Regions from separate parts of the Vreelandella sp. GE22 genome, predicted to be linked through region 1. Evidence: predicted binding sites of a transcription regulator. Region 1 holds the regulator's gene; each other region holds the start of a gene.
What was found. The regulator sigma-54, encoded in region 1, starts transcription at its own class of promoters, with help from an activator protein. The targets are predictions, from matches to a motif close to TGGCACNNNNNTTGCTNT.
Positions count from the first base shown of each region.

Region 1 (2,267 bases):
CGTGCAAATCGGCGCCGGCCGCATGGAGGGTGCAGGCGGCCTGCTGACGCTCTTTCTCGATGGAAAGCGTGACATGAACGGTGGTGATATTGTCGTAGTGACGCTCGATACGTTCGAGTTTTTCATTAACGTAATCGCGCAGAGCGTCGGTCAGTTCCAGGTGATGGCCCGTAATATTGACTTGCATCGACGTACTCCTAATCCAGGACTGTCCTTTGATTGTAACCCTTTTTCTACCGTTGCAAAGCCCCGGCGGCCAGTTTCACTTTTTAACGCAAACGCCGCCGTTCGCTGGAGGAGGGAATCCCCATGGCCTCGCGGTATTTTGCCACCGTGCGCCGCGCTACGCTAATACCGCCATCTTCCAATAGTGACACCAGGCGGCTGTCCGAGAGCGGCTTGCCCGGCGTCTCTTCTTGAATCAGTTTTTTCAACCGGGCGCGGATCGCCGTGCTGGAGTGGCTGTCGTTGCCATCATGACCGCTCACCTGGCTCGAGAAGAAGTACTTGAGCTCGAATACGCCGCGGGGGGTGTGAATGTATTTTTGCGTCGTCACCCGTGAAATCGTCGACTCGTGCATCTCCACGGCCTCGGCGATATCGGCGAGTATCAAGGGTTTCATGGCCTCTTCGCCGCGCTCCAAAAAGCCAAGCTGGCGGGCGATGATCTCGCGACCGACGCGTAACAGCGTATCGTTGCGACTCGAAAGGCTCTTGATCAGCCAGCGAGCCTCTTGTAGGTGCTCTTTTAAAAACTGGTTGTCCTGGCTCTTGTCCGCCCGCTTGATCAGGCTTGCGTAATCAGGCTGGACGCGCAGCCGCGGAAGCGCCTCGGGGTTGAGCTCGAGGTGCCAGCCTTCGTTATCGTGGCGTACCACTAGATCCGGAGTGATGTAGCTATCGTTGGTGATGCCATATGCGCTGCCCGGGCGCGGGTCCAGGCTTCTGATCAGTCCGATGACGTCATCGAGTTGCTCGTCGTCAAGCCCCAGGCGGCGCTTCAAAAGGCGCATGTCGTCCTTGCCGAGCGCTTCGAGAAACTGGCGCACCAGGCGCTTGGCGGGCACCAGAAGCGGCGTGTCGTCGGCCAGGGTGGCGAGTTGGAGCATCAGACATTCGCGAAGGTCGCGGGCGAAAACGCCGGTGGGTTCGAACTGCTGCATACGCATCAGCGTGTTTTCTACCTCGCGCTGACTCAAACCCTCGAGCCCCTGGGCCTTGAGCCCTTCGCGAATATCGTTGAGAGGCTGGGTGAGGTAGCCGTTGGGGTCCAGCGCGTCGATCAGGCTTTCGGCAATGGCGTATTCGCGCTCACTGGCGTCGGTCATGGCCAGCTGCCAAAGCAGGTGGCCATGCAGGCTTTGGCCTGCTGCCTGGCGCTCGAAATCCGGCCCCTCACTGCCGGCGCTGGCCGCCATGTCCTGATAGGTGTCGGACCACTCGCTATCGATGGAGAGTTCGCTGGGGATGCTCTCTTCCCATTCGGCTTCGGCGGTCTCGGTCACGCTCTCTTCGCCAAACTCGTCCTCTTGTTCCAGCAACGGGTTGGCGTCGAGCGCCTGCTGGATTTCCTGGCGAAGATCGAGGGTGGAAAGCTGTAGCAGGGCAATGGCCTGCTGCAGTTGAGGCGTCATGGTCAGCTGCGTGCCGACACGCAGCTGTAAAGAGGCTTTCATGACCATTGAAGAACCACTCGTTACTCGTAAAGCTCCACCCTAGTGCGAGTTGGGGTCCGGCGCAAGTGCAATAAATATGCCACTACACGGAACTTTAGGATTGGCGATGGTTTAGAGGCGGAAATCGGCGCCCAGATAGACCTCACGAACCTTCTGGTTATTCAAAATGGCGGTTGAGTCACCGCTTGCAATGATGTGGCCGTCACCCACGATATAGGCGATATCGCAGATATCCAGCGTCTCGCGCACGTTGTGGTCGGTGATTAGCACCCCGATGTGGCGTGCCTTGAGGGCCAGGATGATCGACTTGATCTCGCCGACCGAGATTGGGTCGACCCCGGCGAAGGGTTCGTCGAGCAAAATGAACGCGGGGTCGGTGGCAAGCGAGCGGGCAATCTCCACGCGGCGGCGTTCGCCGCCGGAAAGACTCATGCCCAGGTTGTCGCGGATATGGGTGATGTGGAAATCGTCGAGCAATTGCTCCAGGCGCGCCTCCCGGGCGCGGCGGTCCAGCTCCTTGCGCGTTTCCAGAATCGCCATGATGTTATCGGCCACCGACAGCTTGCGAAAAATCGATGCCTCCTGGGGGAG
Region 1 covers NZ_OZ309110.1:2,128,850-2,131,116, reverse strand. The annotation lists gene hpf (ribosome hibernation-promoting factor, HPF/YfiA family) at 1-187, opposite strand, end outside; gene ACWHRL_RS10210 (RNA polymerase factor sigma-54) at 270-1,682, opposite strand; gene lptB (LPS export ABC transporter ATP-binding protein) at 1,788-2,267, opposite strand, start outside.

Region 2 (2,267 bases), 1.7 Mb from region 1:
ATTGACGATATCCATGGGAAGCTCACTTATTGTTTAGCGGTAGCGGGTGAGGGGGCGGTTGAAGAAGCCTGGTTCAGGCGAAGCAGTACGGCGTAGCTTAGCGCAGCGGCCAGCACTCCCACCAACGGGGGCAGCAGCGGCGAAAAGTAGGCCGCGCCCGCGCCGAGCGCGTAGGCAGCAAGGCCTCGGCGGTTGAAGTCGGGAAGTCGCGCGGTGTCCAGCGCCGGGTAACGGCCTTTATGTTTCAGCCAAAAATCCGCCATGATCACCCCGCCCATCGGCGGGATGAACGTACCCAGCAACACCAAAAAGGGAATCAGCAGGTTATACATGCCGCCCACCGCGAGTACGGTACCGATGGCCGCGCCGGCCACAGTGACCAGCCGGCGGCGTTTAGTGCGCAGCAGGTTACAGCCGGCTACGGCAAAGTTGTAGATGGTGTTGTCCTGGGTGGTCCAGATGTTGAGAAACAGCATCAGCACCGCCATGGAGACGAAGCCCTGGGCGATGAGCACGTCCACGATGTCCGCCTGCTGATAGATCATGGCGCCCAGGGCGCCGGTCAGTACCATGAGCCCGTTACCCACCAAAAAAGCCGCCAGCGTGGCCACCACCGCCGTGCGCGGGCTTTTGGCGAAGCGGCTCCAGTTGGTGGCTTGGGTGCCGCCGCTGATGAAGGTGCCGATGATCACCGTGACCGCCGCGGCCACGCTCATGCTTTCGGTGGGCGTTTGCTGGCCAAGTCCGGCCAGGCCGCCCACGTCCACCAGGCCGGTGAACAGGCTGATCAAGATGAACAGCATCATCGCCGGCACGGCAAAACGCGAAAGCCAGTCCATACCGCGGTAGCCGATCATCGCCGTGATGCAAAAGCCGAAGCCAAAAAGCACCATTAAGGGGCTTTCCATCCATTCGGGCATCCCCGTGGTGCGTACCAGCACTACCGCAATGGTCGCGGTGCCCCAGGCGTACCAGCCGATCTGGGTAAAGCCGAGGATGAAATCCGACAGCTTGCTGCCTTTTTCGCCAAAGCAGAAGCGTCCCATCAATACGGCATTCAAGCCGCTTTTGCAGGCGATATAGCCAAGGGCCGCGGCGTAGGTGCCGAGTAGCAAATTGCCCGCCAGAATGATCCATAAAAGCTGGCCGATGGGAAACGCCTGGCCCAGCGAGCCGCCGGCCCACATGGTGGCGGTGAAGAAGGTGAACCCGAGCAGGACCACCGATGTGGATAAAAGCCCCTTGCGAGCGCTTTGGGGTACCTCTTTTAGGGGATAGTCGGAAGTTTGCACGGGCGTGGCCTCATGGTTAGCAACGTAATTGTTCGCAACGTAGTACTAACAATAAGCAATAATAGTGCCAGAACAGGGGCTTAATGGTTTGACGCCAGGTGTCGCCCAGGTTACTTCCATAAAAAAGCCCCTGCCCATCAGGTGGGAGGGGCTTGCGTACCCAAGGGGCGTTACGGCTGGGTCGCCAGTGCGCTGACCACTTCTTCGATCTGTAGCGTCAGGCTCTGCAGGCCGCCGCCGGAAAGATACCAAAGCTCCGGCGAGAGCAGTGCCACCTCGGCGTTATCCGCGCCGGCGTCCGCGAGCTGCTGGCGCAGTTCGTCGGCATCGGCGGGGTCCTGGCCGATGGCGGCGCTACGGTCGACGACCAGCAGGCGCTCGGGGTCGATCTCGGCAATCGTCTCGGGCGTTAGCGTGACAAAGGTGCGCTCGCCAAACGTGCGTCGTTCGGCGCTCTCGGGGATGTCCTGGGTCGCGACCCCCAGCACATCGTGGACCACCGGGTGCTCGTTGAGCGAGTAGCTGCCGTCGTTATGGGTGACGACCAGGGTGCGCGGGGCATCGCTGAGCGCCTCGCGCTGGTTTTCGATTTCGTTGTGTAGCGTTTCGAGCGAGGTTTCGGCTTGCTCTTCGACGCCGGCGTGCTCGGCCAAAGTGCGGACGTTGTCGTCGAAGGCGGCCAGGTAGTCGTCACCGGCAATACCGGCATCGAACAGCGGCGCGAGCTCTTCGAACTCTGCTTTCGATTCGTTTTGGCGGCCGGTGTAGACGATCAGCGTCGGTTCGCTCTGTTCGAGCGCCTCGAGATCCGGGCTTTTTAGTCCACCAAGGTCGGTGTACTCGTCGGTGTCGAAGTGAGCAAGGTAGTCCGGCAGCACCTGCTTGGGCAGGCCCACGACCTGGTCGCTTGCGCCCAGCGCGTCCAGGGTGTCCAGGCTGCCCAGATCGAAAACGGCGAAGCGCTCATCGGCATGG
Region 2 covers NZ_OZ309110.1:430,941-433,207, forward strand. The annotation lists gene codA (cytosine deaminase) at 1-15, opposite strand, end outside; gene codB (cytosine permease) at 27-1,292, opposite strand; gene ACWHRL_RS02145 (ABC transporter substrate-binding protein) at 1,463-2,267, opposite strand, start outside.
Region 2: codB (cytosine permease) is a predicted target of sigma-54. The motif match lies at 1,345-1,362, and genes of this name have one in related genera.

Region 3 (2,267 bases), 1.5 Mb from region 1:
AAGCCAAACCAGCCCATCCACAGGATAAAGGTACCGAGTGTGGCCAGTGGCATGTTGGCACCAGGAATGGCGTGAATGGCGCCGTCACGACCGTACTTGCCCTTACGCGGGCCCAAAATCAGCACGCCCGCGAGTGCGGCGGCCGCACCGGCCATGTGCACGATGCCGGAGCCGGCATAGTCGGAGAAGCCGGCCGCGTCCAGCCAGCCGCCGCCCCAGGTCCAGTAGCCTGAAACCGGGTAGATGAAGCCGGTCATCACCACGGCAAAGGCCAAAAACGCCCAGAGCTTCATGCGCTCGGCCACCGCGCCGGAGACGATCGACATGGCGGTCGCCACGAACACGACCTGGAAGAAGAAGTCAGAGCGCATAGCGTAGTAGGGCGCGTCTTCACCACCATTCAGTACGGCGTCAACGCCATTCTCAGCGCCAATCAAAAAGCCCAGGCTTGGCAAAAAGCCGCCTTCACCACTGGAATACATGATGGTGTAGCCCACCAGCAGGTACATGGTGCAGGCGATGGCAAACAGCGCGATATTTTTGGTTAGAATTTCCGCGGTGTTCTTGGAGCGCACCATACCGGCTTCCAGCATTGAGAAGCCGGCAGCCATCCACATGACCAGCACGCCGCAAATCAAAAAGTAAAACGTATCGAGCGCGTAGCTCAGATTGGTTACCTCGTTCATGAGTCGTTCCCCGTCTACTAAAACGTTGTATCAAGCAAAAATGCTCACAAAATCGCCGTGTGACTTATTGGTTCGGGTTATACGGCGTCGGCACCGCGCTCGCCGGTACGAATACGAATGACGTCTTCAAGGGGCGTGACGAACACCTTGCCATCGCCAATTTTGCCGCTGTTCGCCGCGCTGCAAATCGCATCGAGCACGCTGTCCAGGCGATCGTCGTCGACGGCGATCTCCACCTTGACCTTGGGTAGAAAATCCACGACGTACTCGGCGCCGCGATAAAGTTCGGTATGGCCTTTTTGACGCCCAAACCCCTTTACCTCGGTCACCGTGATCCCCTGCACACCGTTATCGGCAAGTGCTTCACGAACATCGTCGAGCTTGAATGGCTTGATGATAGCGGTGATGAGTTTCATCCCGGAGCTCCCCTGCTGGATAAATAGCGGCGCCGCCGCCTGAAATTAATGCCTTGCCTCGATAATGCGCATACCGTGCCATTCATTAAATTTAAATAATAAATCAGCTACTTAAGCCTGAAGCCAAGGTAAACCGCGCGCTTTGCCATGCGCTAACCCGGTGCATGGCAAAGCGGGCGCACTATAGGAGTGCGCCCGCCAAACCACATCGCTTCATTTTGATGCAACCAAAAAAGTCGCCGCCCAAACGCACGTGAAACATGCGTATTTCGCTTGGGTTGCGTATCCTTACGAGAAAGCCGTTCACATTTATGCGTTCGTATCAGGAGATAGCCATGGCGACCCAAGACCGCATTAGCCGACTCGCACAGCAGATTGGCGACCGCTTGCAAAATGCCTCTCACGCACCGGAAGACATTCAAAAAGGCGTGCAGCAAGTCATGCGCGGCGCGTTTGATCGCATGGAGCTGGTGTCCAGGGAAGACTTCGATATTCTAATGGATGTGCTCCAACGCACCCGCTCGCGGGTCGAAGCCCTGGAGCGCCAGGTGGCCAACCTGGAAGCCTCGATCGACGCAAGCCAGGCCGATAAGGCAACGCCCATGGAAGCCGAGGCGCAGACCACGCCGGCCCCCCAGGAGCCCGCCAAAAAGACGCCCAAGCCCCGCGCCTCTTCCGCCAAGGCGGCCAAGGATGCCACGGGCTCGGTGGACGATCTGGGCGAGTAGCTCGTTGCAAGAAGCCCTTGAGAAGTCTTTTATAACAGCATCTTAGGGCAATCATCCTAAAAGCGACGCGCGGCTTATCCCCTTTGCCGCGCGGGCACGTTGATGTTCGAAGCGACGATCCACACAGATTGATATAAAAAATGAGAACACCTATCATTGCGCTTTGCAGCGTCGATGAACGGCGTTCTATCAATAACAATCTGCTTTCTGGATCACTCATGACTCGCTATGTCGCCCTGAGCGCCGCTTTGTTGAGCGGTACTTTCCCCTTGATGGCCCTTTCTCAATCCCAATCGACCAGTAACGCGGAACCCGTGGCCCAGGACACGCTGGTGGTAGTCGGTTCACGCACGCCCACCCAAATCAGCCAGATCCCGGGGGCGGTACACGTGGTCGAAGGGCCCGAGCTGCAGCAGCAGATCAACGCCGGGGGTGAT
Region 3 covers NZ_OZ309110.1:3,655,533-3,657,799, forward strand. The annotation lists gene ACWHRL_RS17140 (ammonium transporter) at 1-686, opposite strand, end outside; gene ACWHRL_RS17145 (P-II family nitrogen regulator) at 764-1,102, opposite strand; gene ACWHRL_RS17150 (accessory factor UbiK family protein) at 1,438-1,830, shown strand; gene ACWHRL_RS17155 (TonB-dependent receptor) at 2,049-2,267, shown strand, end outside.
Region 3: ACWHRL_RS17145 (P-II family nitrogen regulator) is a predicted target of sigma-54. The motif match lies at 1,166-1,183, and genes of this name have one in related genera.